3 regions of the Marinobacterium maritimum genome follow, and region 3 is predicted to be linked to each of the others. Evidence: predicted binding sites of a transcription regulator. Region 3 holds the regulator's gene; each other region holds the start of a gene.
The links. The regulator LexA, encoded in region 3, represses DNA repair genes until DNA is damaged. The targets are predictions, from matches to a motif close to TACTGTNTANNTANACAGTA.
Positions count from the first base shown of each region.

Region 1: the regulator LexA is predicted to act here: its motif matches at 8,008-8,027, upstream of recN (DNA repair protein RecN).
Region 2: the regulator LexA is predicted to act here: its motif matches at 7,432-7,451, upstream of ABD013_RS02170 (DNA topoisomerase III).

Region 1 covers NZ_BAAAET010000003.1:409,757-419,697, forward strand. The annotation lists gene ABD013_RS12920 (V-type ATP synthase subunit I) at 1-658, opposite strand, end outside; gene ABD013_RS12925 (V-type ATP synthase subunit D) at 655-1,260, opposite strand; gene ABD013_RS12930 (V-type ATP synthase subunit B) at 1,267-2,628, opposite strand; gene ABD013_RS12935 (YqfO family protein) at 2,655-2,966, opposite strand; gene dapB (4-hydroxy-tetrahydrodipicolinate reductase) at 3,129-3,938, opposite strand; gene dnaJ (molecular chaperone DnaJ) at 3,988-5,127, opposite strand; gene dnaK (molecular chaperone DnaK) at 5,241-7,166, opposite strand; gene grpE (nucleotide exchange factor GrpE) at 7,283-7,870, opposite strand; gene recN (DNA repair protein RecN) at 8,053-9,720, shown strand; gene fur (ferric iron uptake transcriptional regulator) at 9,746-9,941, opposite strand, start outside.
Region 2 covers NZ_BAAAET010000001.1:484,730-494,670, reverse strand. The annotation lists gene arsC (arsenate reductase (glutaredoxin)) at 1-57, shown strand, start outside; gene wrbA (NAD(P)H:quinone oxidoreductase) at 54-662, shown strand; gene ABD013_RS02190 (DUF2069 domain-containing protein) at 662-1,051, shown strand; gene ABD013_RS02185 (SufS family cysteine desulfurase) at 1,048-2,703, shown strand; gene ABD013_RS02180 (LysR family transcriptional regulator) at 2,901-3,821, shown strand; gene ABD013_RS02175 (aldehyde dehydrogenase family protein) at 3,893-5,326, opposite strand; gene ABD013_RS02170 (DNA topoisomerase III) at 5,438-7,366, opposite strand; gene ABD013_RS02165 (DoxX family protein) at 7,598-8,044, shown strand; gene ABD013_RS02160 (glutathione S-transferase family protein) at 8,093-9,076, shown strand; gene wrbA (NAD(P)H:quinone oxidoreductase) at 9,095-9,694, shown strand; gene ABD013_RS02150 (GNAT family N-acetyltransferase/peptidase C39 family protein) at 9,740-9,941, opposite strand, start outside.
Region 3 covers NZ_BAAAET010000001.1:728,850-738,790, reverse strand. The annotation lists gene dinG (ATP-dependent DNA helicase DinG) at 1-729, opposite strand, end outside; gene lexA (transcriptional repressor LexA) at 854-1,465, shown strand; gene ABD013_RS03285 (cell division inhibitor SulA) at 1,478-1,897, shown strand; gene ABD013_RS03280 (DUF6586 family protein) at 1,908-2,435, opposite strand; gene topA (type I DNA topoisomerase) at 2,474-5,107, opposite strand; gene ABD013_RS03270 (DNA topoisomerase I) at 5,283-5,999, shown strand; gene ABD013_RS03265 (hypothetical protein) at 6,006-6,512, opposite strand; gene ABD013_RS03260 (universal stress protein) at 6,743-7,183, shown strand; gene uup (ATP-binding cassette ATPase Uup) at 7,180-9,069, opposite strand; gene ABD013_RS03250 (transglycosylase SLT domain-containing protein) at 9,218-9,941, shown strand, end outside.

The DNA.
Region 1 (9,941 bases), on a different contig from region 3:
GCAGCAGATACAGCCAGCGAGTATGCGCCTCGCGTTCGGCTTCCAGCGCCTCGAGCTCAATCTCCAGGTCTTCCAGCTCACGACGCAACCGGTCCAGTGGCACGGACCCCGTATGGGTGCGCGGCACCGGCATCTGGTTGGCGCGTGGCTCCTCCTCGGCGATCACTGCGACGTAGGAATAACGGTTGTCCCGGTGTACCACCGACCATGCAAGGTCGGTCTTGGCTACTTCCGGCATGCGGTAGTTGGGCACCAGATAAAACCAGAGCCGGTGCCCCAGCAGTCCTTGGTTGCCGGGCAGTTCAAAGCTGCCCCAGGGCTCGAGATCGCGGATGCGCTTGCGCAGGAAATCCAGCTGCTCCTGCAGTTCCAGGCGGCGCTTGCGGTTCTCAAGGGTCGCGACCACCACCTTGTGCAGATCAAAATGGCGCTCGACCGTCACCTGCCGCCGCTTCTGCGGACAGCTGAGCAGATAACGTATCGCCTGTTGCAACTGATCGGGATGAACAGCTTCAGGCAGTTCCAGCACCGCTTCAGGCCGGGTTTTCGCCAGCGAAATCACGTGCAGTAATCCCAGCGCCTGCAACCGATCCAGCACTACCGCCTTGTCAGCCGTCAAGCCAACCAGAGTCGCCTTGTTAAGGGTTTGAATACTCATGACGCTGCCATCCGGGCCCGTTTGTTCTTGGCAATCTTGGCGCGCACCACCCCGGCGCGTTCGGCGTCCGACAACGCAATGCGGATGCGACGGATATTGGCTTCGGTACGCGGAATCAGTACCTTGTCGAACAGGTTCAGGCGCTGGGTGGTCTTCTGCAGTGCGGCCTCCAGGCGCTCCAACCGCACCCGCTCCACCTGATGCCGCACTCGGAGTTCCAGCATCTGCTGCAAACGGGCCGCCAGGATATCGACCCAGGGCGGCAGCGCCAGGCGCGAGTACTGGCGACAGTCGATGTCGATCCGTTCCACCACCGGCAGCTCGATGCCGACCAGGTTATCGGTACGCTGCTGGACACCCTTCAGCTGCACCAGCGAGCCCAGATCCAGCTGGCTGCCCGCCAGCATCGGCAACTGGCGGGCCACTTCGGCGTCCACCTGCTGCATCTGCTGTTCGAACTCGGCCAGCGCACGACGGGAGGCCATCCGCGCCGCCAGGATCTGCTTGCGCTTCAGATCCAGTGCCGGCACGAACTGGCGAAAGGATTTCAGTCGCTGGTTTTCATGATTGAGGGTGCTCTTGTTGAGCGCCAGCTTGCTCATGAGGCCTTACTCTGACGCCTGAACCTGTGGAAAGTACTTGTCCACAAGCTGCTGCTTCATTAACAGCTCCTGCGGCTGGAAACACTCCGCCAGCGTCTGCCAGCACAGATCCAGCGCTTCTTCCAAAGGCATGGAGACACTGATATCCATGAAGCGGGTGCGGAAGAGGTCACCAAACCTGAGCAGACGCTCGTCGTATTCGGTCAAATCAAAGGACATCGCCTGCTTCTGCTGGGCGTCGCGCGCCTCGGCGTAGAGGCGCACCATGGTATTCATGATCTGGCCGTGATCCTCGCGGGTCACCTTGCCGATGACATGCTGCTTGAGGCGGGACAGGGAGCCGAAGGGGTCCAGCACCCCATTGTGCAGATAGAACTGGCCTTCGGTGATGTAACCGGTGTTGTCCGGCACCGGGTGGGTGACATCATCACCCGGCATGGTGGTCACCGACAGGATGGTGACCGAGCCTGCACCCTTGTAGTCACAGGCCTTTTCATAACGGCGCGCCAGCTGGGAGTATAGATCCCCGATATAGCCACGGTTGGATGGCACGTGCTCCATGGAGATTCCGACCTCCTTGAGCGCATCGGCATAGGCGGTCATGTCGGTCAGCAGCACCAGTACCCGCTTGCCCTCTTCGACGGCAAAACGCTCGGCCACTGCCAGCGCCATATCCGGCACCAGCAGGCCTTCCACTGTAGGATCCGAGCCCAGATGCACGAACATCACCGTGCGTGCGCTGACGCCAGCCTCTTCGAAGGCACGGCGGAAGAAGTGGTAGTCATCGAAAATCAGGCCAATGCCGCCAAACACCACCACGTCGGCATCGGCATTGGCACCGATCTGCGCCAGCAGGCGGTTATAGGGCTCGCCGGCCACCGAAAAGATCGGGATCTTCTGGCTCTCGACCAGCGAGTTGAACACGTCGATCATCGGCACATCGGTACGGATCATGCGTGACGCCAGGATACGCCGGGCGGGATTGACGGTGGGACCGTCGATCTCGATGCGGGCCTCTTCAGCCAAAGTGGGGCCGCCATCAATGGCGCGACCCGCACCGGAAAAGGCACGACCAAGAATATTGGGGGAGAAGGTCACCTGCATGGCGTGACCCAGAAAGCGCACGCCGGCCTTGGTCGACAGCCCCTTGGTACCGGAAAACACCTGCAGCGAGACGCTGTTGCGCTCCAGCTGAATCACCTGCGCCATATAGGGCGGCTGATCCGGGTCGAGGATGTTTTCGATCAGGGCCAGGTCGCCATAGCCAATGGCGGCCACTTCCCCTTCGTCAGGCTCGGGCACATGCACCTTGACGATATCGCCGACGATTTCCAGAATACGCGAATAGCGAACCAACAGCTGTGTCACACCGATCTCCCTTCTCGTGCCCGATCTCAGATATCCGCCAACTTGTAGACTTCGTAGGCCACCTCTTCATACGGGTGGGCCTGCTTGAGGGTTGCCACAGCGGTATGGATCAGCGCGTCAGTGCATACCATCTCCACCTTCAGCTCGGCCACCTTCTCCAGCTGGCCCTGCTGTCCCAGATGTGGGTTGGCACCGGCCAGAGGGCGAAACTGCCCCATACCCAGTGTCTGCCAGCAACACTGATCGTAATCACCAATCCTGCCTACCCCGGCCGCAAACAGAGCCGTCTTGACCGGCTCGGCATCAGCCTCGGGGACAAAGAAACAGAGCTTGTACATCCAGCCTCCAGCCGTCCTGATCTGGCTATACATTAGCGCCGACTGTGCAGCTGCAGCAAGCGATATCAACAGCATGCCGCCCCACAGTGACAGAAAGGTTGCGCTCGGGCATAAAAAAGCCCGCTACGTGAGCGGGCAGAGGGAACAACAACAAGGTTGAATTCAGTGTAGACCCAGAACGTCCTGCATGTCGAACAGACCGGTCTGTTTGCCTTCAAGCCAACCGGCAGCACGCACCGCGCCCTTGGCGAAGGTCATGCGGCTGGAAGCCTTGTGGGTAATCTCGATGCGCTCACCTTCAGTAGCAAACAGCACCGTATGGTCACCGACCACATCACCGGCACGGATGGTTTCGAAGCCGATCTGCTTGGCTGGACGCGCACCGGTAATGCCTTCACGACCGTATACTGCGCATTCCTTGAGGTCACGCCCCAGCGCATCGGCAACCACTTCACCCATGCGCAGAGCGGTACCGGAAGGAGCATCCACCTTGTGACGGTGGTGTGCTTCGATCACTTCGATATCGTAGCCGCTGTCATCGCCCAGCGCCTTGGCGGCGATCTCCAGCAGCTTGAAGCAGAGATTGACACCCACACTCATGTTCGGCGCAAACACGATGGCGGTCTTATCGGCTGCCTGCTTCAATTCCTGTTTCTGACCGTCACTCAGGCCGGTAGTTCCAATCACCACCTTTTTGCCGTGGGCAGCACAGAAAGCCACGTTCTGCATGGTCACTTCGGGTGCGGTGAAATCGATCAACAGATCGAAATCATCGACCACGGCTTCCAGGCTTCCGGCCAGGGCCACACCCAACTTGCCGACACCCGCCAGCTCACCGGCATCGGCACCGATCAGTGAACTGTCCGGCTCGACGATGGCGGCACTGAAGGTAGCCGCATCATCCTGCTGCAGTGCTTCGATAATGGTTTTGCCCATACGGCCGGCCGCGCCGGTTACCGCTACTCTGATCATGCTTTATTCCTGTGTCTGTCTGCACCGGCGCGCCCCAAAGGGCACGCAATCAGGTCATATCTTCGAAGAACTTCTTCACCGAGTCAAAAAAGCCGTGCTTTTTCGGGCTGTGCTTGCTGTTACCCTCGGCCGTCGCCTCGGCAAATTCACGCAACAGCTCTCTCTGGCGGCTGTTGAGGTTCACCGGCGTTTCGATCGCCACCTTGACCATCAGGTCGCCGGTGCTGCCGCCACGAACCGGGGCCACGCCCTTGCCACGCAGACGGAACAGCTTGCCGGTCTGGGTTTCGGCCGGAATCTTCAGCTTGACGCGACCATCCAGGGTCGGCACGTCAAGCTCGCCACCCAGCGCCGCATCGACAAAGCTGATCGGCACTTCGCAGTACAGGTGCTTGCCGTCACGCTGGAAGATCGGATGCTCACGCACGTGCACCTGAACATAGAGGTCGCCCGCCGGGCCGCCATGACTGCCCGCCTCGCCCTCACCGGTCAAACGGATACGGTCGCCGGTGTCGACGCCCGCCGGAATCTTGACCTGCAGCGTCTTGGTTTTCTCGACACGCCCCTGACCGTGACAGGCATCACAGGGGTCGGAGATGACCTTGCCCTCGCCACGACAGGTGGGGCAGGTCTGCTGTACCGAGAAGAAACCCTGCTGCATGCGCACCTGTCCCATGCCACCACAGGTGGAGCAGGTCTTGGCACTGGTACCCGGTTTGGCGCCACTGCCATCGCAGACTTCACAGCCCACCAGCGTCGGAATCTCCAGAGTTTTCTCACAGCCACGGACCGCTTCTTCCAGCGACAGGTCCAGGTTGTAGCGCAGATCGGCACCACGCTGCACACCGGAGCGGCGTCGACCGCCACCACCGCCGCCACCGCCGAAGATGTCGCCAAACACATCACCGAAGATGTCGGAGAAGTTACCCTCGAAACCGCCGCCACCAAAGCCGCCGCCCTGGCCATCGACACCGGCATGACCGAACTGGTCATAGGCCGCCTTCTTCTGGGCATCAGACAGGACCTCATAGGCCTCGCTGATCTCTTTGAACTTGTCTTCCGCCTCTTTGTCATCCGGGTTACGGTCCGGATGGTACTTCATCGCCAGGCGACGATAGGCTTTCTTGATATCGCGATCGGACGCGTCACGCGCCACACCCAAGAGTTCGTAGTAGTCCTGCTTTGACATGATCCGAATCTGACTGGTTAAGGTTTGGCCCGCAAGAGCCGGACATGACAACGCGGGCCTGAGCCCGCGCTGTCACACTGCAACGATCGACATGCGCGAACGCATTGAAGCGTTTACTTCTTGTCGTCGTCCTTAACTTCTTCGAACTCGGCGTCAACAACGTCGTCCGCCGCATCCTTGGCACCGGCTTCGGCACCACCCGCCTGCTGCTCAGCCTGAGCCGCTTCGGCGTACATCTTCTGCGCGACAGCAGACAGAGCTTCAGTCAGCGCTTCAGTCTTGCCTTCGATCGCTTCCTTATCGGAACCCTTCAGAACTTCTTCCAGTTCCTTGATGGCGGCTTCGATCTGGCTCTTCTCTTCGTCGGTCGCCTTGTCGCCGGCATCCTTCAGCGTTTTCTGCGCCGTGTGGATCATCGCGTCACCCTGGTTACGCGCACCGGTCAGCTCTTCGAACTTCTTGTCTTCTTCGGCGTGCGCTTCGGCGTCGCGAACCATCTGTTCGATCTCGTCATCGTTCAGGCCGGAAGAGGCCTTGATCACGATGGACTGTTCCTTGCCGGTCGCCTTGTCCTTCGCGGACACGTTCAGGATACCGTTGGCATCGATGTCGAAGGTCACTTCGATCTGCGGCATGCCACGCGGTGCCGGCGGGATGTCAGCCAGGTCGAAACGACCCAGAGACTTGTTCTGTGCGGCCTGCTTGCGTTCACCCTGAACCACGTGGATGGTTACCGCGGTCTGGTTGTCATCGGCAGTCGAGAACACCTGAGACTTCTTGGTCGGGATAGTGGTGTTCTTCTCGATCAGCGGAGTCGCCACGCCGCCCATGGTTTCGATACCCAGGGTCAGCGGAGTCACGTCCAACAGCAGTACGTCTTTGACGTCACCGGACAGCACGGCACCCTGAATCGCAGCACCAATCGCCACGGCTTCATCCGGGTTCACGTCCTTGCGCGGTTCCTTGCCGAAGAACTCGGCCACTTTCTGCTGAACCAGCGGCATACGGGTCTGACCACCGACCAGGATCACTTCGTCGATCTCAGACGCGGACACACCGGAGTCCTGGATCGCGATGCGGCACGGCTCGATGGAGCGCACCACCAGCTCTTCTACCAGGGATTCCAGCTTGGAGCGGGTCAGTTTTACGTTCAGGTGCTTCGGACCAGTCGCATCAGCGGTGATGTACGGCAGGTTGACGTCAGTCGCCTGTGCGGAAGACAGCTCAACCTTGGCTTTCTCGGCCGCTTCTTTCAGGCGCTGCAGCGCCAGCGGGTCGTTGTGCAGGTCGATGCCGCTCTCTTTCTTGAATTCGTCGGCCAGGTAGTTGATTACCGCCAGGTCGAAGTCTTCACCACCCAAGAAGGTATCACCGTTGGTGGCCAGTACTTCGAACTGGTGCTCACCGTCCACGTCCGCGATTTCGATGATGGAGATATCGAAGGTACCACCACCCAGGTCATATACTGCGACGGTCTTGTCACCCTTGGACTTGTCCATACCGTAGGCCAGCGCAGCCGCAGTCGGCTCGTTGATGATACGCTTAACGTCCAGACCTGCGATCTTGCCAGCGTCCTTGGTTGCCTGACGCTGAGAATCGTTGAAGTAGGCCGGTACGGTGATAACCGCTTCAGTCACGGTCTCGCCCAGATAATCCTCGGCGGTCTTCTTCATCTTCTTCAGGATTTCGGCAGACACCTGCGGCGGTGCCATTTTCTGACCTTTGACATCCACCCAGGCGTCACCGTTGTCGGCTGCGGTGATCTTGTACGGCACCATCTTGATGTCTTTCTGCACGACCTTGTCGTCAAAACGACGACCGATCAGTCGCTTGATCGCAAACAGGGTGTTGTCCGGGTTGGTCACCGCCTGACGCTTGGCCGGCTGACCAACCAGCGTTTCACCGTCGTTGGTGTAGGCGATGATAGACGGAGTGGTGCGATCGCCTTCAGCGTTCTCGATCACCTTGGTCTTTTCGCCGTCCAGGATAGCCACGCAGGAGTTGGTGGTGCCCAGGTCAATACCGATAATTTTGCCCATGTTCTGCTCCGATATTTCTCTTGCCCGCCGGGCGGGCTGATAATCTGTCTAAAAACTGGTTGTTTCTGTATATGGGTGCGCGTTGTCGAATTTCAACGCCACTTTTCACCCTTTGCTCAGCCTTTTGCGACCATTACCATGGCTGGACGCATCAGACGGCCGTTAAGCAGGTAGCCCTTCTGCACCACGGCAACCACCGTGTTGGGCTCAACGCCTTCTGCCGGCACCATGGACATCGCCTGATGGTGCTCCGGGTTGAACGGCTGCCCTTCCGGGTTCACCTGCTCCACATTGAACTTTTCCATACCGCTCAGGAACATGTTCAGGGTCATCTCGACGCCTTCACGGATCGCCTTGGTCTGCTCGTCGTCACCCTGAGTCGCTTCGATTGCGCGCTCCAGACTGTCCACGACCGGCAGCAGCTCATTGGCAAACTTTTCCAGACCAAACTTGTGGGCCTTTTCCACATCCTGCTCGGCACGGCGACGGATGTTCTGGATTTCCGCCTGTGCACGCGGCTGCAGCTCGGCCAGTTCCTTTTTCAGCGCCTCGATCTCGACACGCGATTCCTCGAGCTGTTGCAGCACATCGGCCGCTGTCGCTTCGGCAGCATTCGGCTCGCCGGCCTCTGTCTCGACCACGGTTTCAGCCGCGTCCTGAATCGGCTCAACGGTTTCCTGGGTGTTCTGCTGCTCTTTCGCCATCAGGTCTCTCCAACTGACTCTTGAGGTTACGCCTAGATGCCATCCTATATGGGGCCCACCCGGCGCGATTCAACCTCTAAAGCATATTTTTTTAAGCCAGAGATTGATGCCCGAAGGAAAATGGCTTATACAGTAAATACTGTATAAATAACCACTGTACATAAACCCATAGGGTGAGCCACATGCTGACGCAGATAACGATCCGTAATTTCGCGATTGTCGATGCTCTGGAAGTCGAACTGGATACCGGAATGACCGTAATCAGCGGCGAAACCGGTGCCGGCAAATCGATCATGCTGGACGCCCTCGGCCTCTGCCTGGGCGACCGGGCCGACAGCGACAGCGTCCTCAAGGACGCCGACCGGGCCGAGCTGACCGCCAGCTTCGACATCCGCGAGCTGCCGCCGGCCATGCTTTGGCTCAACGAGCACGAACTGGAAGGCGATCCTCAGGAATGCCAGCTGCGTCGCGTGATTACCTGCGAAGGGCGCAGCCGCAGCTATATCAACGGCCGCCCGACGCCACTCGCCCTCGTGCGGGAGTTCGGCCAGTACCTGGTCGATATCCACGGCCAGCACGAACACCAGCGCCTGTTGAAAAAGGATTACCACCGGGTTCTGCTGGACGAGTTCGGCAGCCATACCGAACTGGCGGAACAGGTACGCCGCCAATTCCACAAATGGCGCCGACTCGACAGCGAGTGGCTGGCACTGACCCAGATCTCCGACGAACGCAATGCCCGCATCCAGCTGCTCAGTTACCAGGTCGAGGAGCTGGACCAGCTCGCGCTTCAGGACGGCGAGCTGGAACAGCTGGAGCAGGAGCAGCAGCTGCTGGATAACGCCGGCAGCCTGCTCGGCACCGGTCACCAGTTGCTGCAGTTGAGCAGCGATGCCGAGGGCTCAAACTGCCTGTCGATGCTGCAGCACTGCCTGCAGTTGCTCGATCAGCTGCACAGCCAGGACAAGCGTGTGCAACAGGCGGGTGAGATGTTCAACAGCGCCCTGATCCAGGTGGAAGAAGCTGAACGTGAAATTCGCCACTTCCTCGACAGTATCGAAACCAACCCCGAGCGCCAACAGGAGGTGGAAGAGCGCCTGTCCGCCATCTATGAGGTCGCGCGCAAACACCGGCTGCTGCCGGAGCAGCTGATCGAGTTCCACCAGTCACTGCAGGCCGAGCTGAGCGGACTGACCGGCTCGGACGAGGCCTTGGCACAGCTGGAGCAGGATGTGTTCAGCGCCCGCGAAGACTACCTCAAGGCCGCCGCCGAACTCAGCGAAGCACGCCAGCGCTGCGCCGGCTTGCTGGACCTTCAGGTCGATGAGCAACTACATGCACTGGGTATGCCGGCGGCTCATTTCAGCGCCTGCCTGACCCCGCTGGACGAGGAGCGTTACAACGCCAACGGTCTGGAAGATGTGGAATTCCTGATCAGCACCAACGAGGGCCAGCCCGCCCGCGCGCTGGCCAAGGTTGCCTCGGGGGGCGAGCTGTCCCGCATAAGCTTGGCGATTCAGGTGATTACGGCACAAACCTCCAGCACACCCACACTGGTGTTCGACGAGGTCGATGTCGGCATTGGCGGCGGTGTGGCCGAAGTGGTGGGGCGCATGTTGCGCGAACTGGGTCAGCGCGTACAGATTCTTTGTGTCACCCATCAGCCTCAGGTCGCGGCCCAGGGGCATCAGCACCTGTTCGTCACCAAGAAAGGGCTGCAGAACGGCACCCACACACGGGTTCGTCGACTCGATAAGAAACAAAGAGTTGAGGAAGTGGCCCGCATGCTAGGCGGAGTGGATATCACCCGGACATCCTTGAGCCATGCCCGGGAGATGCTGTCAGCCTGAGGGCTGACAGCGATGAAACAAGCGCTTATTTCTTTTCTTCGTCACAGCCGTTTTTGCAAACGCCGTAGAGGTAGAGCGTGCGGTCAGTGATGGTAAAGCCAAGATCTTCCGCCACCTTGTCCAGGATCTCACTGACTTTGGGCTCACTGAACTCGCGTACACGGCCGCACTTTACACAGACCACATGGTCATGGTGCTCGTCACGGGCCAGCTCGAATACC
Region 2 (9,941 bases), 240 kb from region 3:
GGTGATCAGGCACGTATCGGCCGTCCGCCGGAATCCGTGCTGGAGATCCTCGCGTGAGCCAGCCTTACGTCCTGATCCTCTACTACAGCCGCACAGGCGCGACCCGGGCACTGGCACGCCAGATCGCCCGCGGCGTGGAAGAAGCCGGTATGGAAGCGCGCCTGCGCACTGTCCCGGCGATCTCCACCGTCTGTGAAGCCACCGAGCCCGAGGTGCCTGAGGCCGGTGCGATCTACTGCACCGAAGCCGACCTGGCCAACTGCGCCGGCCTGGCACTGGGCAGCCCAACCCGCTTCGGTAACATGGCGGCACCGATGAAGTATTTCATCGATTCCACCAGCAGCCTCTGGCTGTCCGGTGCCCTGATCGACAAACCCGCCTGCGTCTTCAGTTCCAGCTCCAGCCTGCATGGCGGCCAGGAGAGCACCCTGCTGAGCATGATGTTGCCGCTGCTGCACCACGGCATGGTGCTGGCCGGACTGCCCTACAGCGCCACCGAACTGCTCGACACCCAGGCGGGCGGTACTCCCTACGGCGTGACACATGTCAGCGGCAGCGACGGCAACCCGCAACTGGATGAACTGGAAGCCGCGCTGGCACTGAAACAGGGCAAGCGCCTGGGCCAGCTGGCCCTGAACCTGCTGCAAAAGGAGCCTTCTTGATGCAATCACTGGCCGCCAAAACCCGCCTCAGCCGCGCTCTGGTACTGCTGAGCTACTTCGGTTTGCTGCTGCTGTTCAGCCTCTGGTATCTCTGGCTGGTCCCGTCTCAGGGTGACAACCCCTGGGTGATCTGGCTGGTCCACCTGCTGCCGCTGCTGGCCTTTGCACCGGTTGTGATCAAGGGCACGCCGCGCGGCCACGCCTGGCTCTGCTTCGTGCTGTTGCTCTATTTCCTGGAAGCGGTCATCGCTGCGCTGATTCCGCCGCCCACCCGCTGGCTGGGACTGATCGACTGCGCATTGCTGATGACGCTGTTCACCTCGGCGATGCTGTACGCCCGCTGGCGCAGTCAGCTGGATCGTTCACTAGCGGCTGGTAGCGCTGCGTGAACCCTGTTGACCCCAAACGCTGGCGACGTGATTTCCCGCTGCTGTCCGTGCGCGTGCATGGGCAGCCGCTGGTCTATCTGGACAATGCCGCCACCACCCAAAAGCCACGCTCGGTTATTGATGCGGTCAACCGCTTCTACAAGACCGGCAACGCCAATGTCCACCGCGGCAGCCACGCGCTGTCAGCCCAGGCCACCACGGCTTTCGAGCAGGCTCGAGACCGGGTCGCCCATTGGCTGGGTGTAGATAACAGTGCCACCCTGCTCTGGACCCGCGGCACCACCGAGTCGATCAACCTGGTCGCTCAGAGCTGGGGGCGCCAGCACCTCCGTCAGGACGACCTCATCCTGCTGATGCAGAGCGCCCACCACGCCAACATCGTCCCCTGGCAGATGCTGGCGACCGCCACTGGCGCCCGCATTGAAGTGATTCCATTGCAGGCCGATGGCGATATCGACCTTGCGGCCTATCACCGGCTGCTTGGGCGGAAACCGGCACTGGTGGCACTCGGCCATGTTTCCAATGCGCTGGGGACCATCTACCCGGTTGAAACCTTGTGCCGTGACGCCAAGGCGGCCGGTGCGACCGTACTGGTCGACGGTGCTCAGGCGCTGCCCCATTTCGATGTCCGCCTGGACACACTGGGCTGCGACTTCTACGCCTTTTCCGGTCATAAGGTGTTCGGCCCGACCGGTATCGGCGCCCTCTGGGGCCGCCGTGAGTTGCTTGAGGCCATGCCGCCCTGGCAAGGCGGTGGCGAGATGATTGAGCAGGTCAGTTTTGATGGCACCCGCTATGCCGGCCTGCCATTCAAGTTCGAGGCTGGCACACCCAACATAGCCGGCGCCATCGGCCTGGCGGCTGCCATCGACTATCTCGACGCTCAGGATCGCCTGGCAATGGAGACTCATGAGCAGGCACTGCTGCAACACGCGCTTGACGCCTGCAGCCAGGTCCCCGGGTTCCGTCCCATCGCATCAGGCTCTCGCCGCGTCAGCCTGATCTCTTTCGAGCTGGACGGACACCACCAGCAGGATGTGGCTCACTGGCTGGACCGTCAGGGCGTCGCCGTACGTGCAGGTCACCACTGCGCCATGCCGCTGATGCAGTCTCTGGGACTTCCCGGCACCCTGCGGGCCTCCTTTGCCTTCTACAACACGCTGCAGGAAGCCGAACAACTGGCACAGGCGCTGGATCAACTGGCTCAGAGCCAGAAAAGCACCGTCCCTGTTGCAGATTTGGAACAAAGCGACTACCAAAGCGCGCTAAAAGGCGTATACTCTGCAACAGACTGGACCAGTCGCTACCAGGCCCTGATGCGTCTGGGGCAGGCGTCTCCGCCCTTGTCCCCCGCACTCAAGCAGGACCACTTCCTGCTGCCGGGCTGTGAATCCCGGGTATGGCTCATCACCGAGCTGGACGACACCGGACACCTGAACTGTCGCGCCGACGCCGATGCTCGCATCCTGCGTGCCCTGCTGACGCTGCTGCTGGATCAGGTCAACGGCCTGACACCCGCTCAGCTACTGGCCACCGACCTCGAAGACAAACTGAGTCAACTCGATATTCAGCGACACCTGAGCCCGTCTCGGGGCAATGGACTGCTGGCGATCATCCGTGCCTTGCAGGCATTTGCACGCACACAGGATTAATAACAGGGTGTTGAAAAGCGTTATCGAGGCAGCCGAGACACGCGGTACGCCGCCCGGGAAAAAACAGGCGAGCAAGCGCAGTTTAGTGAACTAAATGAGCATTGTGAGCCTGTTTTTAACGATGTATTCGGCCACGCAGATAGCTTTTCGACAGCCTGCCAAGCCCAGGCGCCGCCGATTAAGTTCTGGAGTACTAGATGAACCTTAACGACCTGAGTCTGTTTATTCGCGTGGTTGAAACGGGGAGTTTCACCGCCGCGGCTGAAAGCCTCAACGTGCAGAAATCCACCATCAGCCGCCGCATCGCCCAGCTGGAAGACACCCTGGGCATCCGACTGATTCAGCGCACCACCCGCAAGCTCAAGCTCACCCCGGAAGGTGAGGAGCTGTTCTCCCGCGCCCAGCCACTGGTGGATGACCTGGAAGCGGTACAGGACGACATCAGCGCCTCGAAAACCGAGCTGCGCGGTCGCCTGCGCCTGACCATGCCGACCGAGATCGGTGTTTTCATGATGAACGAGGTGATCTCCAGCTTCATGGAAGCCTACCCGCGCATCGAGGTCGATGTGGAGCTAAGCACGCGTACAGTCGACCTGATCGAAGAAGGTGTAGATTTGACCCTGCGACTGGGTCCGCTGCCCAATTCCAGCCTGATCGCGCGACATGTGGCCGGCCTGCACCGTGGCCTGTTCGCCACCCCGGACTACATTGAAAAGCATGGCATGCCGCATAATCCGGATGACCTGGCGCGCCACCAGTGCATCACCCTGCTCAAGCCGTTCGACCACCTGCGCTTCATCAACTGGAACAATCAGGAGCCGGTGACCATGGGCGGTCGCCTGCGCACCAACAGCCTTAGCTTCGTGCGTGAAATGATCCTGCAGGGCTACGGTATCGGTCGTTTACCGGAAGTGTTCTGCAGCGAGCTGGTACAGAACGGCACCATCGTACGCGTTCTCGGTGACTTTAACCTTGAGCCGCTGGAGATCAACGCGCTCTACGCCAGCCGGCGCAACCTGAACCCGCGTGTACGCGCCTTCCTCGACCACATGACCGAACGCCTGCGCGACCATCCCTGGGTGCAGAGCCGTCTGGTTCACCTGTCTGGCCAGTCCTGATCCCGCCAGACTTTTCAGAGCCTTAAACAGAAAACCCGGCCAGATGGCCGGGTTTTCATTATCCAGTCAGATCAGCTCCAGCCGGTCACGACCTTCACTTCCAGGTACTCTTCCAGTCCCCAGACACCGCCTTCGCGGCCATTGCCGGACTGTTTGTAGCCACCGAACGGTGCGCCGCCGCCCAGCATCTCGCCATTCATCTGCACCATGCCGGAACGCAGCTTGCGCGCCACCCGCTTCGCCTTATCGGCGTCCTGTGTCTGCACGTAGTGGGTCAGGCCATAAGGGCTGTCGTTGGCAATGCGCAGCGCCTCCTCTTCGGTGTCGAAGGGAATAATCGACAACACTGGGCCGAAGATCTCCTCACGGGCGATGGTCATCTCGTTGGTGACATCCGCGAATACGGTCGGACGCACGAAATAGCCATCGGTCATGCCGTCCGGCTTGCCCGGGCCGCCAGCGACCAGACGGGCACCTTCATCAATCCCTTTCTGGATCAATCCCTGGATCTTGTCGAACTGGGCAGCTGAGACCACCGGGCCGATATGCTTGCCTTCCAGTGACGCCTGGTTAACCTCGGTTTTCGCCGCCACATCGATCGCGGCCTGTACCGCCTGCTCGTAAATTGAACGCTCCACCAGCATCCGCGTCGGCGCATTGCAGGACTGGCCGGAGTTCATGAAGCAATGACGCACGCCACGCACCACCGCCTTCTCGTCCGCATCGGCAAATACGATATTGGCGCCCTTGCCGCCGAGCTCCAGGCTGACACGCTTGACGGTATCGGCCGCATTCTTGGAGATGGCAATACCCGCACGGGTAGAGCCGGTGAAGGAGATCATATCTACATCCTGATGACCTGAAAGCTGGGAGCCAACCCCCATACCGTCGCCGTTGACCAGGTTGAACACGCCCGCCGGGAAACCGGCCTCATCAATCATTTCGGCAAACAGCATCGCTGACAGCGGCGAGACCTCGGACGGCTTGAGCACCATGGTGCAACCGGCTGCCAAAGCAGCCACGACCTTCAGGGTGACCTGGTTCATCGGCCAGTTCCACGGCGTGATCAGACCACAAACCCCGATCGGCTCGCGCAGGATCTGGTTGCCCGGCGCATGCTCGCCCAGCGCCTCCTCGAATTCGTAGTCGCGCAATACCCGCATGAAGTTCTTCAGGTGGTTGGCACCTGTGCCCCACTGCGCCGTCTGTGCCAGCGCGATGGGTGCGCCCATCTCCAGCGAGATTGCCTCGGCCATCTCGTTGGAACGCGCCTTGTACAGGGCATAGAGTTTTTCCAGCAGCGCCAGACGCTCCTCTTTGCTGGTTTGACTCCAGCTGTCGAAAGCCTGGCGGGCAGCCGCCACGGCCGCATCAGTGTCAGCCTGACCACCCAGGGAGATCACCGCACACACCGCTTCGGTGGACGGGTCGATGACATCAAAATCATTCGCCTGTGCCGGCGCGACCCACTGGCCGTTAATATAGAATTCGCGTTTTTCCAGCATGCTCTTGGCCTCTGTTGTTATAACTTTTGCTGTCGCTCTGCAGATACTTAACCTGTTAACAGCCAAGAGTACCGACTCCTGGCCGCAAGGTCACGACCTGGCGAGCAGGACTCAGTTGCTTTTGGCCGTTTTGCGCCGTCCCGGCGTGGCTGCTTTCTTGCGTCCATAACTGCGCTTTTTGCCGCGAGCGGGTGCCTTGATGCCACTCAGTGCATCCGGCCGGATCTGGCCAATCAACTGTGGCAACGCCTGCTGCAACGGCTGCATAAAACCCTGATAATTGAACGCCTTGCGACTGATAGCATCGAGCTGGGACTCCCAGTGGGCGGTCATATCCGGCCGGCTCAGCTCCTCCGGCAGCGCTCCGATCAACGCTTTGCCCGCCTCGGTGGCATGGATCTGCTTGCCCTGACGCTGCAGGAAGCCGCGCTTGAACAACAGCTCGATGATGCCGGCACGGGTCGCCTCTGTCCCCAGGCCATCGGTTTCACGCAACACCTTACGCAGTTCCGCATCCTGCACGAATCGGGCGATCCCAGTCATCGCCGCCAGCAGACTGGCATCGGTAAACGCCTTGGGTGGCTGAGTCATTTTCTCCAGCAGCTCACCGCGCTCGCAGTGCAGCTGCTCACCCACCTTCAGCGGTGGCAGCTGGCCTTCATCCTCCTCCTGCGCCTCCTTGCCCATCAACGCCTTCCAGCCCGGATCGGTAATCTGGCGCACCTTGGCCACGAACTGGCCACCGGCGATCTCCACCTCGACACGACGATCCGCATAACGACAGGGTGGGTAGAACTGCATCAGATACTGACGTGCGATCTGGCTGTACACCTGCAGCTCGGCACGGCTGAGCCGTTCCGACGACACCGCCTTGCTGGTGGGGATGATCGCGTGATGGGCTTCCACCTTCTTGTCGTTCCAGGCCTTGGATTTGAGGCTCAGGTCGGCACTCTGCACCGCACCGCCCAGCTCCGGCTGGGTACGAGCGATCGCCTGAGTGACGCGAGCCGCCTCGGTAAAGTGCTCGGCAGGCAGATAACGGCAGTCGGAACGGGGGTAGGTGATCAGCTGATGTTTCTCATACAGCGCCTGGGCGGCATCGAGTACCTGCTGGGCGTTGAGGCCGAAACGCTTGGCACAGTCGATCTGCAGTGCCGACAGGTTGTAGGGCAGCGGCACCGCCTGCTGGCCGGTCTTGCGTTCGTCTTTGGTGACCACTCCCGGCTTGCCCGTGATCCGCTGCACCACGTTCTCCGCCAGCGGCTTCGACAGCACCCGCCCCTCTTCATCCTGATAACGAGCACAGGCCTCACTGGGCTGCCAGCGAGCGGTAAAGCGTTCGCCACGCTCCGTCAGCAGATGGGCATCCACCTCGTAATAGGGCTTGGGCACAAAGGCGTCGATCTCGGCATCGCGCTGTACCACCAGCCCCAGCACCGGCGTCTGCACCCGACCTACCGACAGCACACCATCGTAGCCGGCTCCCCGCCCTTTTACGGTCAGAGCACGCGTCATGTTGATACCGAACAGCCAGTCGGCACGGGATCGGGCCAGCGCCGATACCGACAGAGGTACAAACTCCCTGTTGGGCTTGAGGCGTGCGATGGCACGACGCACCGCCTCGGGGTTGAGGTCGGAAATCAGACAGCGCTGCACCTGGGATCGTTTGGCGGCTGGTACCTTGAGGAAGTCGATCACTTCATCCACCAGCAGCTGACCTTCGCGGTCCGGGTCACCGGCATGGATGATCTGATCGGCCGACTTGACCAGCTTGCGCAGCACCGACAACTGCTTGCTGACACCCTTGCGCGGCTTGAGCTGCCACTCTTCAGGCAGGATCGGCAGGTGCTCCAGTCGCCACTGCTTGTAGGCCGGGTCATAAGCATCCGGCTCCGCCTGCTCCAGCAGGTGTCCGATACACCAGCTCACCACCTGATCGCCGCCACAGCGGATCATCCCTTCCTCCTTTTTCTGCGGACCGGGCAGGACGGCGGCGATGGCGCGGGCAAGGCTGGGCTTTTCGGCGATGTAGAGCTTCATGGATCCAGAATGACTGTCAGTTAAACACCTAAGGTTACGCAATCGATCAAAACAAGTCGACAAAATACTGTATGTATTAACAGCACACAAACCCTGATGCTGCCATCTATGTCTCCACTCCACCAGAAACATCAAAAAAATCGATTAATAGTCGCAGATTTACCCTATGTTTGATCGACCATGCACTGACTATAGTGAAGACAACTGAACAACATCGTTTCTGGAGAAAAAATGAACGCCTCCCTGATCACCCGCCTTATGGCCACCTCAAACAGCCTGGCGCCTCTGGCCCTGCGTGTCCCCGCCGGTATCATTTTCATGGCCCACGGCGGACAGAAACTGTTCGGCGCTTTTGGCGGCTATGGCCTCGAAGGGACGGGTCAATGGATGGCCTCTATCGGTCTGGAGCCCGGTTTCCTGATGGCGTTGCTGGCCGGCAGTGCTGAATTTTTCGGTGGCCTGGCGATCCTGATCGGTCTGCTGGTACGCCCGGCCGCAGCTGCGCTGGCCTTTGCCATGCTGGTGGCGATCTTCGCTGTGCATATCGGTAACGGCCTGTTCATGAGCAACAACGGCTATGAATTCGGCCTGGCACTGCTGGCGATCTCCGCTTCCCTGCTAATCAGTGGCGGTGGCGCCCTGTCGGTCGACCGTGTACTGAATCAGCGCCGGGCATAAAACCTGGCAGGCCCCCACTTTGACAAACACTAACCACAGGAGAGCGACATGGGCTTGCTGATGGATGGCCACTGGGTCGACCAGTGGTACGACACTGAATCGACCAAGGGCCGCTTCGTGCGCTCGAAGTCACAGTTCCGCAATTGGATCACCGCCGATGGCCAACCCGGCCCCAGTGGTGAAGGCGGGTTTCAGGCTGAGGCCGGACGATACCACCTCTATGTTTCTCTGGCCTGCCCCTGGGCCCATCGTACGCTGATCTTCCGCATCCTGAAGGGTCTGGAATCAATGATCTCGGTCTCCGTGGTCAACAGTTACATGGGCGATCACGGCTGGACGTTCGCAGCCGAGCCTGGCGCCACCGGCGATGAGCTGTTCGGTCTCGACTATCTGTACCAGCTCTATCAGAAGGCCGATCCGAATTATTCCGGCCGGGTCACCGTGCCGGTCCTCTGGGACAAGCAAAGACAGGTCATCGTCAACAACGAGTCCGCCGAGATCATCCGCATGCTGAATTCGGCCTTCGATCATCTGGGCGCTAAAGGCGGTGACTACTATCCGCAACTGCTGCGCAGCGAGATCGACACGCTAAACAGCGAGATCTACGAGCGCATCAACAACGGGGTGTACAAGGCCGGCTTTGCCACCACGCAGGACGCCTACGAGCAGGCTGTCTTTCCCCTGTTCGAAGCCCTGGAGGCTCTGGAGCAACGGTTGAGCACACATCGTTACCTGCTCGGCGAGCATCTGACCGAAGCAGACTGGCGGCTGTTCACCACGCTGATCCGATTTGATGCGGTGTACCACGGCCACTTCAAATGCAACCTGAAGCGGATCGTCGATTATCCGAACCTCTGGGACTATGTACGCGAGCTGTACCAGTGGCCGGGGGTGAGCGCGACGATCAACATGGAACATATCAAGGACCACTACTACCGCAGCCATCACACCATCAACCCGGCCGGGGTGGTGCCGGCTGGCCCAATTCTGGATTTTGACCAACCCCATCAACGTGAGCATATCGGCCACTAGGCCCAAGGAGGCATACCTGTGAGCAAAATTCTGGTTCTTTACTACTCGTCCTACGGCCATGTCGAAACCCTGGCCCGAGCGATTGCCGAAGGCGCCATGACCGTAGAGGGCAGCGAAGTCATCATCAAGCGTGTACCCGAACTGATGCCGGAGAATGTGGCCCGCAACGCTGGCGTAAAAATGGACCAGTCAGCCCCGCTGGCCGATCCGAAAGAGCTGGCCGACTACGATGCCATCATCTTCGGCACCCCGACCCGTTTCGGCAACATGGCCAGCCAGATGCGCAACTTTCTCGACCAGACCGGTGGCCTTTGGGCGCAGGGCGCCCTGATCGGCAAGGTGGGCAGCGTTTTTACCAGCACCGGCACTGGTGGCGGTAACGAAACCACCATTCAGTCATTCCATACCACCCTGTTCCATCACGGCATGGTGGTGGTAGGCCTGCCCTATGCGCTGCCCGAGATGACCGATATCAGTGCCGTTCATGGCGGCTCACCGCTGGGCGCGGCTACTATTGCCGGCGGCGATGGCTCGCGCAGCCCCAGTGAGCAGGAGCTGACCATGGCCCATTATCAGGGCGCACATGTGGCCCGCATCGCGGCCAAACTCATCGCCTGACCACCCAAATCCTGGCGGGCCTCAGTAACAGGCCCGCACTTCCCCTCAACACGCTGCCACCACCACCGCCGTACGCAGACCTTCCTTGCCAAAACGCGCCATGCGCCAGAAGCGGCTGCGCGGTATGGGGACATTCTGGCTGTCGATCAGTGCCTTGTCCTCGTCTTTGTCCACTTCGGGGTCGTGCAGATAGACGTAATGATCATCGATGCCGGTCAGTACCACCCAGTGCGGACTCTTGTGACGG
Region 3 (9,941 bases):
GCCTCCGAGCGCCAGATCAGCCAGCACCAGGTCATGATTAGCGACTATGACATCGGCTTCTTCGAGGCGATCGCGGGAACGATAGAAAGGGCAAGCACTGAAGTTGAGGCAGCGACGGTTACTGCACTGCATGTGATCGCTGGTCAGCGGCTGCCAAATCTGGTCATCAATATCATCACTGAGCGCATCGCGGTCACCGTCCCAGCGGCCGGAGGCATAGTCATCCATCAGCGACTGGTAGCGGGCCAGCACGGCAGGCTCGAGTTGCTCAGCTGCCTCGTCTTCGTACAAGGCCATCTGGCCCAGCACACCCTGCTGCTCAAGCAGGCCCTCGACCTTGTTCAAACACAGGTAACGCCCCCGCCCCTTGGCCAACCGGTATTTCATCGGCAGGCCGGCATGTTCCTCGACCTCAGGCAGGTCCTTGTTGATTAACTGCTCCTGCAGGGCAACCGTTGCGGTCGAGAGCACCAGGCGGCATTCCTTGGCACGTGCCAACGGGATCGCAGCGAGCAGGTAGGCGATGGTTTTACCGGTACCCGTGCCTGCCTCGACCACCCCTACCACCGGCTGCTCAGCGCGATTAATGGCGGTAGAGTCCGCTGCTGCCAGCGTACGAGCCACAGCCGCTACCATCTGCTTCTGTGCCGGACGCGCTTTCAGCCCCCGACTCTTCAGAAAGCGGCTGTAGGCCCCCTGTATTTCCTGTTTTTGCGCGTCGCTCAGCACAGCCTGTCCCCGTTCATGATCAGTGGCGCGATTTTACCAAGATACTGGATATTTAGACAGATAATGCTTGACCCTGGATATTCACTGTATAAAATCACAGTAAATCGATTGAGTAACGGCCGCTATGAAACTGACGAAACGACAAACCGAAGTACTGGAGTGCATCAAGCAGTACATCGACACCACCGGCTACCCGCCGACCCGTGCCGATATTGCACGTGAATTGGGCTTCCGCTCAGCCAATGCCGCCGAAGAGCACCTGAAGGCGCTGGCCCGCAAGGGAGCCATCGAGTTGACCAAGGGCACTTCCCGCGGCATCCGCCTGCCGGAGAGCGAACAGAGCCCTGCTGGTGAAGGCCTGCCGATTATAGGCCAGGTCGCTGCTGGCGAGCCGATTCTGGCCCAGGAGCATGTCGAGGATCAGTGCACGATTTCTGCCGATTTCTTCCGTCCGCGCGCGGACTACCTGCTCAGAGTAAGAGGCATGAGCATGAAGAACATCGGCATCATGGACGGCGATCTGCTTGCCGTTCATCAGACACCTGATGCCAGGGATGGGCAGATCGTTGTTGCCAGGATCGGCGACGATGTTACGGTCAAGCGTTTCAAGCGCGATGGCCACAAAGTATTTCTGATCGCCGAAAATGAAGACTTTGCCCCGATCGAAGTCGACCTGTCCGAACAGGAGCTGATTATCGAAGGTCTGGGGGTAGGGGTCATTCGACAAGGTCACTGACGAGGTTGAGCCATGCTTGCCATCAACTATGCACGTGATACCAGCAACACCCCGAGGCGGGAATACGGCCGCAACGAAGCAAGCCGTGTAACCGAGATCCTGCTGCACAACAGCCAGGTCTCACTGCACCCGGTGTTGCTGCCCATGATCGCCCAGCTTAGCCGTGACAGCCGCTGGCTAACGCTGGTCAACCCGCCCGCCGATCTCAGCCGGGAACTGCTGAACCAGGCAGGTGCCGTGACCGGGCATATCCTTTCCCTGCACAGCAGGGATGGCAAACATGAACCGCTCAAACTCTGTCAGCAGGCACTGTCTGCCGGCACTTCGCATACAGTGATTACATGGTGTGAGTCCGGCCGTACGACACCGTTACACCAGCTTGACCTGGCCGCCACCCAAGGCGGGGCTCAAGCCATTCTGGTGCGCCATTGAAAACCAGCCGTCACCATTCCTGCATATTGGCTCGCAGACGTTCCAGCAGTTCCCGGAACGCCTGCAGCCAGTCGTTGTATTCAGCCAGCACATCTCGGTCTTCCGCATGGTCCGGATTGATCTGCAACACATGAATTTCAGACACACTGGCGTCCTTTGCACTCGCCTGCACCGAGTGGTCTGAGGCATCCCAACAAGACTGATACGCCTTCAATACCTTGTGCAGCCAGCTGGCGCTATCCTGCTCCAGAATTTCCAGCTCACGCGCTTCCGGTGACTCCTGACCAGTTGCCTCCAGCTGCTCGATAAGGTCCGTGTAACGGTAAACCTTCGAGGGATCCAGACTGTAGTTTTCAGCGATCTCCCGCAGCAGCGAGGTGTAACCACTGGCCATAAAGAACAGCACCGACTCGTGATAGGACTCGATACGGGGATGCTGACTCCACTGCGGCGTTTCCTGCGCCTGTACCAGCGCCTTGATATGCAGCCGGGCAAAATTCAGTTTCTGATTGGTACGTACTGCGTAGATATCACTCATCGTTGCTGCTCTCGTTTAGTCCCTGAGTTGCGAGCAGATCAGCGTTTGCTGCTCTGCTCCTCCTGCCAGCGCCCATCACGATAGAAAGCCTTCCAACCGGTGGCCTTACCCTCTACCTCGGACATCACATACTGCTCCTTGGTCTTGCGGCTGAAGCGAATCACCGCCGGATTGCCCTCCGGGTCCTGCTGGGGCGCATCCATCAGGTAGGCATACTTGGGATCGATCTCGTCCTTGTGAGGAATCAGCTCCTTCACCAAAGGCGCTCGCGTTTCCCGCATTTTCGGGAACTTGCTGGCCGCCAGAAAGAGGCCACTGGCGCCGTCGCGCAGCACATAGGTATCTTCCACCTTCTGGCACTGCAGCTCCGGCATCGGGACCGGGTCCATCTTGGGAGGTGCCGGCTCGCCGTTCTTCAGCAGCTTGCGGGTGTTCTTGCATTCACTGTTGGTACAACCGAAGAATTTGCCGAAACGACCGGTCTTCAGCTGCATCTCCGAGCCACACTTGTCGCACTCGATGCTGGGGCCATCATAGCCCTTGATACGGAAGCTGCCCATCTCCACTTCGAAGCCGCTGCAGTCCGGGTTATTGCCGCAGACATGAAGCTTGCGCTTCTCATCGATCAGGTAGGAATCCATCGCCGCATCGCAGAGCTTGCAACGATGCTTGTTGCGCAGGATACGTGATTCTTCCTCGTCATCACCATCCACGCTGACCACCTCATCACCCGGAATCAGGTTGATGGTCGACTTGCAGCGCTCTTTAGGCGGCAGATTATAACCGGAACAGCCGAGGAACACGCCGGTACTGGCGGTACGGATCATCATCTGACGGCCACACTCGGGGCAGTCGATGTCCGTTGGCGTCGGTGTGTTGGGACGCATGCCGTGCTCATCGCCCTGAGCCTCACCGAGCTTGCCGGTAAAGCCCTGGTAGAAATCGTTCAGCAGGTTTTTCCAGTCAATATCACCCTGCGCCACCTCATCCAGCTTTTGCTCCATACGGGCGGTAAAGCTGTAATCCATCAGATCGGAAAAGTTCTCGTTGAGACGCTCAGTGACTATGTCACCCATCTTGCAGGCATAGAAACGGCGGCCCTGCACCTCTACATAACCACGATCCTGGATGGTAGAGATGATCGCGGCATAGGTCGACGGCCGACCGATACCGCGCTTTTCAAGCTCCTTAACCAGGCTCGCCTCACTGTAGCGCGGTGCCGGCTTGGTAAAGTGCTGCTTGGGTTCGAACTCAACCAAGGTCAGACGTTCTCCCTGCTGGATATCGGGCAGGATCACATCTTCGTCGCTGCGTCCCTTGGGCGGCAGCACACGGGTATAACCATCAAAGCGCAGGATTCGCCCCTTGGTCGTCAACTCATAGCCATCACAGCTGACATGGATGCGAGTACTGGTGTAGCGGGCCGGTGTCATCTGACAGGCCATGAACTGACGACGGATCAGGTCATACAGCCGCTGTGCATCCGGCTCCATCCCCTTGAGCTGCTCGACGGTCAACGCCACATCGGAGGGACGAATCGCTTCGTGCGCTTCCTGAGCTCCTTCCTTGCTGCTGTAGCTCACAGGCTGTTCGGGCAGGTACTCGTCACCGTAATGCTCCTGAATAAACTCACGACAGGCCGCCACCGCCTCGGCACTGAGGTTGGTGGAGTCGGTACGCATGTAGGTGATGTAACCCGCTTCGTACAAGCGCTGCGCCAGCATCATGGTCTTCTTGACGCCGAAACTCAGCCGCGTACTGGCAGCCTGCTGCAACGTCGACGTGATAAAGGGAGCCGACGGCTTGCTGCTGGTCGGACGATCTTCACGCTTGTCGACAACCAGATTGCCGGCACGCAGCCGTGCCAAGTGGGCTTCGGTCTCATCCGCATTCAGCGGCCGGAACGCCTTGCCTTCGTACTTGCTGACTTGCAAACGCAGCGCGGCTTCGGCTGCAGTATGAGTATCGGCATGAACTTCCCAGTACTCTTCCGGAATGAAGGCACGAATCTCGCGCTCACGCTCTACGATCAGGCGTACCGCCACCGACTGCACACGCCCGGCAGACAGACCTCGGGCGATCTTCTCCCACAACAGCGGAGATAGCATGTAGCCGACGATACGGTCCAGAAAGCGACGCGCCTGCTGGGCATTGACTCGGTTCAGGTCAAGCTCACCGGGCTCTTCGAACGCCTGCTGAATTGCTTTCTTGGTGATCTCGTTGAACACCACTCGGCGATAGCGGTTGTCATCACCGCCAATCGCTTCGCGCAAGTGCCACGCAATGGCCTCCCCCTCACGGTCCAAATCCGTTGCGAGGTAGATTTCATCGGCGTTCTTGGCCAGCTTACGCAACTCTTCGACAACTTTTTCCTTGCCCGGCAGAATCTCGTAATGGGCTTCCCAGTCATGATCGGGATCTACCCCCATACGGGCGATCAGCTGCTGATGCGCTTTCTTCTTTTTGTACTCGGCCTTTTCGTCCGGCGACATTTTGCGGGTCAAGGCCGCCTGACGCGCCCGCTCCTTGGGATCACTCTTGCTGGCGCTGCCACTGGTCGGCAGATCACGGATATGACCGACACTGGATTTGACCACATACTGGCTGCCCAGATATTTGTTGATCGTTTTGGCCTTTGCCGGTGACTCGACAATGACAAGGGTTTTTCCCATGAGATACAGATCCTTTTTACGACGGGCAACTCAGAAACTGCGAGCATATATAAGGTGTGGTGCTCCCAGCGTCAAGCGAACTCTAAGTCTAGCCAGGCCCAATGAACCCGTTAATCGCTTACATTCTGCCCGCTATCTGATGTAAATTAGCTCTTTTTTCAGAGTGCCAAACCCCATGCTCGGAGACAACCTGTATCTTGTAATCATGCTGGCCGGTGTCGGTATCCTGGCACTGGTGGTGAACTTTGTGCTCACCACCCGAGAGCAGGATTCAGAGGTTCGCCGTGAACGCCTGAGCTGGCTCAAGACACAGGCAGAGCATACGCTCAACGCCCTGTCGGTACTGAAGGAAAGCGGCTGTCGCCAGGATATCGTCGACAAACTTAACCAGCACGCCATGGCCCTGATCGAAGAGATCAGCCTGCTGGCCCCTGACTCCGAACTGATGACTCAGGTCAGCGATCTCAAGGAAACCAGTGATCGCGCCCGAGCCGACAAATCCCGCTTCAACAGCGACCGTGCAGTCAAACGCGCCCAGATTTATATCAACTTCGCCGAAAAGCTGATTATCCAGATGGCCAAGGCCGGCAAGATGACAGGGCAACTGGCCCGCACCTACCAGCAGGAGCTCTACTGGCTGAACGTATCATTGGTGGCCGATGCCCACCACCACCAGGCCAAACGCCTGCTCGAAATGGGCGACAAGCACACCGCGCTGAGCCACCTCAAGCATGCCAAGGCCGTTCTGGTGCGCGCCAGCGCACCACAACGACAGAAACAGCCCAAACTGGATGAACTTCAGGCGAGCATTGACCAGCTCCAGCCCAGACGCAACCTTGGCGCCGGAGCCCTGGCCGAATCCCTGGACGACTATCTCAACGACCAGCCCTGAGGACGGTCAGACCTTGCTCTCAAGCAGCGGCTGAACCAGCGAATGCAATTTCTCCAACCGGTCGGCCTCACCATGCTCGTGCCAGTACAGGGAGAGATGCAAGGGTGTGGATTCAACACCCACCACATCCTCCGGCAGCGCGTTTAATAAAGTGCCCAGCTGTGCCACGGCTGCGTCTGGCAGGCTTCCCTGCCCTTTGATCCAACTCCACCCTTCAGGCAAGCCTTCGTTATCGATCAGATCCATCCGGTGTACTTCCCAGCCGAGCCAACGATCACGCTCACTCCGCTCCAGATTGTCGCGAATAAAACGATAGGCGGGCACACTGACGGTTTCAGGCTCAAGCTCCCCTTTCGCCCTGGGTAAGGTTACCCGTGCCAGCTGTACCTGAATTCCCAACTTGCGCGCCCGCATGCGCAGTTGCGCCTGGTAGCGCTGACGCGGACTCGGCATCACCCACATCACTGAGCCGATCAGCGATGCCACGATAAAGGTGATTATCAGCCACTCCATATGTTCTCCATCCTCTAATTGGCTGTTCAACAGCCGCTTTGAAATTGCCGAGCATCATAACGGCCCCGGCCCTGGGCGTCAGCGAATAAATTCTGCTCTGGTATCAACAAACTGCAACGCGCTTTTGTTGATGTCGATAGGGGACGCTATCCCAGGTTGGTGCTATTCTGCAGTCAGAATCATCAAGTCGCACCGGTTGCCCCAGGCAACCCAAAGGAAGGAATACGCGAATGAGTATCTACACCCGCATCCTGCTGGCTCTGGACCTGTCGGAAGAGTCTGATCAGTTGGCAGCCAAAACGGCCCAGATGGCTCAGGCTTTTGGTGCCGAGCTGAACCTGATCCACGTGGTGGAACCACTCAGCTTCGCCTACGGCGGGGATGTACCCATGGACCTGACCACCATTCAGGAACAACTCGATGACCATGCTCGTACCAAGCTGGACCTCTATGCCGAAAAAATCGGCTACCCGGTCAGCCAGAAGATCATCGTAACCGGTCATACCGAAACCGAGATTCACCGAGCCGCCGAAGAATTGGGCAGCGACCTGGTGATCGTTGGCAGCCACGGCCGCCACGGCCTGGCCTTATTGCTGGGCTCCACCGCCAATGGCGTACTGCATGGCGCCAACTGTGACGTACTGGCGATCCGGGTCAAGGAGGAGGATTAATCCCCCTCCTGCATCGCCTCCAGCTCTACCCAGCGCTCCATCAACCCTTCCAGCTGCTGCTCCTGCTGATGCAGCTGGGCCAGGGTTTCAGCCACCTGCTCGTGGTCACCCGCATAAAAATCCGGTGCTGCCACCACTGCCTGCAGCGCTTCCAGCGCCTGCTCGGCCTCTTCCAGCTGCGCCGGTAGTTGGTCCAGCTCCCGCTGCAGCTTGTAGCTTAGCTTTTTGCTTGACGACTTTTTCGCCGGCTTGCTGTCCGCCGGCTTACTGGCTGGCTTAACCTCGGCCGGAGCGGCTTTTTTCACCGGTCGCTGACGCAGCCAATCCTGATAGCCCCCAACATACTCCCGAACCTGGCCTTCGCCCTCGAAAACCACTGAACTGGTGACGACATTATCGAGGAAACGACGATCATGGCTGACCAGCAAAATGGTGCCGTCGAAATTAAGCAATATCTCTTCCAGCAGCTCCAGGGTTTCAATATCCAGATCGTTGGTCGGCTCATCCAGCACCAGCACGTTGGCCGGCTGGCTGAACAGACGCGCCAGCAACAGTCGGTTGCACTCGCCACCCGACAGCGCCTTGACTGGTGTACGTGCACGTTCAGGACTGAACAGGAAGTCCTGCAGATAACCGATGATATGCTTGCTTTGGCCGTTGATTTCGACACTCTCACGACCACCAGAAACGTTGTCGATCACGCTTTTCTCAGGATCCAGCTGGCCACGAAGCTGGTCGAAGTAGGCCACCTCAAGCTTGGTGCCCAGGCGTACGCTGCCTGAAGCCGGCTGCAGTTGACCCAGAATGATCCTCAGCAGGGTACTTTTGCCGCTACCGTTGGGGCCAATCAGACCGATGCGGTCACCGCGCTGAACTTTCATCGAGAAGTTCTGCAGCAACGATTTGCCCTCGTAGGACATGGACACGTTTTCGAGTTCAGCCACCAGCTTGCCGGACTTCTGCGCCTCCTCCAGGCCAAAGCTGGCACTGGATTGACGCTCGCGCCGCTGGGTACGATCTCGACGCATCTGCTCAAGCGCACGGACACGCCCTTCATTACGCGTTCTGCGCGCCTTGATACCCTGGCGAATCCAGCGCTCCTCCTGCGCGAGCTTTTTGTCGAACTCGGCGTTCTGGCGCTCCTCTTCTTCCAGCAACTGCTGTTTCAGCTCAAGATAGCGATCGTAGCTACCTGGAAAACTGGTCAGATTGCCACGATCCAGCTCCACGATCCGGGTCGCCAGTTTCTCGACCAGCGCGCGGTCATGCGAAACGAACAGGATCGCGCCCCGGAAATCCAGCATCATCTGCTCAAGCCATTCGATGGTCTCGATATCCAGATGGTTGGTTGGCTCGTCCAGCAGCAACAGGTCCGGCTTTTGCACCAGCGCCGCACCCAGCGCGGCACGACGGCGCCAGCCACCAGAAAGCTCCTCCATGCGGGTATCGGCATCGAGCCCCAAGCGATCCAGAACCGTTTGCACCTGCTGCTCAAGGTGCCAGCCGTCACGTGCTTCCAGCTGATGCTGCAGACGTTCCATCTGCTGCAGTGAAGCCGCATCGGTTTGATGTGACAGCTTGTCGAACGCTTCGCGCAGCGCCACGACCTCTGCCAGGCCTTCAGCCACCACATCATGTACCCGGCGCTCATCCGCGGCCGGCAGCATCTGCGGCAGCTTGGCCACACGAATGGCAGGATCCTGCCAGACGGAGCCATGATCCGCATGAATATCGCCCGACACCAGTTTCATCAAAGTTGATTTGCCGGCACCATTGAGCCCCACCAGTGCTATCCGCTCGCCCGGATCGATCTGGAAATCGACCTTGTCCAACAACGGCGCAGCACTGAAACTGACCGACACGCCCTCAAACTTCACCAATGGCATAAAGACTTGCATCCTGTCCTGTAAATTCTGGCCACTAGTGTACCCGAAATCGTGAACAACATTTAAAAGCCGTGCCCAAGGTTATTTTCCTGGCCCAGTCGAGATACACTGCAGAATATGCTTCCCCCAGGCGATCAGAGAGGACACCATGTTTACCCCGCGCCAAATGCTACTGATCGGAGCCCTGCTCGCCCCCCAGGCTCAGGCTGCCGACACACCTGAACCACAGGATCTGCGCCAGATATTTATTCAGCATTACTCCTCTGCGGTCGCTGAACCCGGCATTCTTAGCGATGCCATCCACCAGACCCTGTCCGCCTACCCGCTCTACCCCTATCTCGAGTATCAGGTGCTCAGGTCATCTCTTGAAACGCAGACAGAGGAGCGTATTAATGACTTCCTCATGCGCAATGCCGACACGCCACTGTATGGACGCCTGCTGTTTGCCTGGGCACGCCATACGGGAGAACAGGGCCGGTGGGACAGTTTCAACACAGCCTGGCAGAAGATTCAGCGCCCCAGCACCGAACTCAAGTGCCTTAACGGGCAGTACCAGCTTGAACAGGGCAACCTGACCACTGCCTGGAACCAGGCACGCGAGCTTTGGACTGTCGGCCATTCACAACCCGACATCTGCGATACGCTCTTCGACACCTGGCTCAAGTCCGACAACTTCCGCTCGGCTGACGCGCTCAACCGCTATCGTGCCGCCCTGTTCGAGGGACGCGAAGGGCTCGCGACCTACGTAAGCCGCTTTATTACCGACACATCGGATCAGAGCGAAGCCAAACGCTCCCTGTCGCTGTTTCAGAATCCGCGCCTGTTGCTGGATGAACCGAAGCAGCTGAGTACGAGTACCACTGAAGCGCATC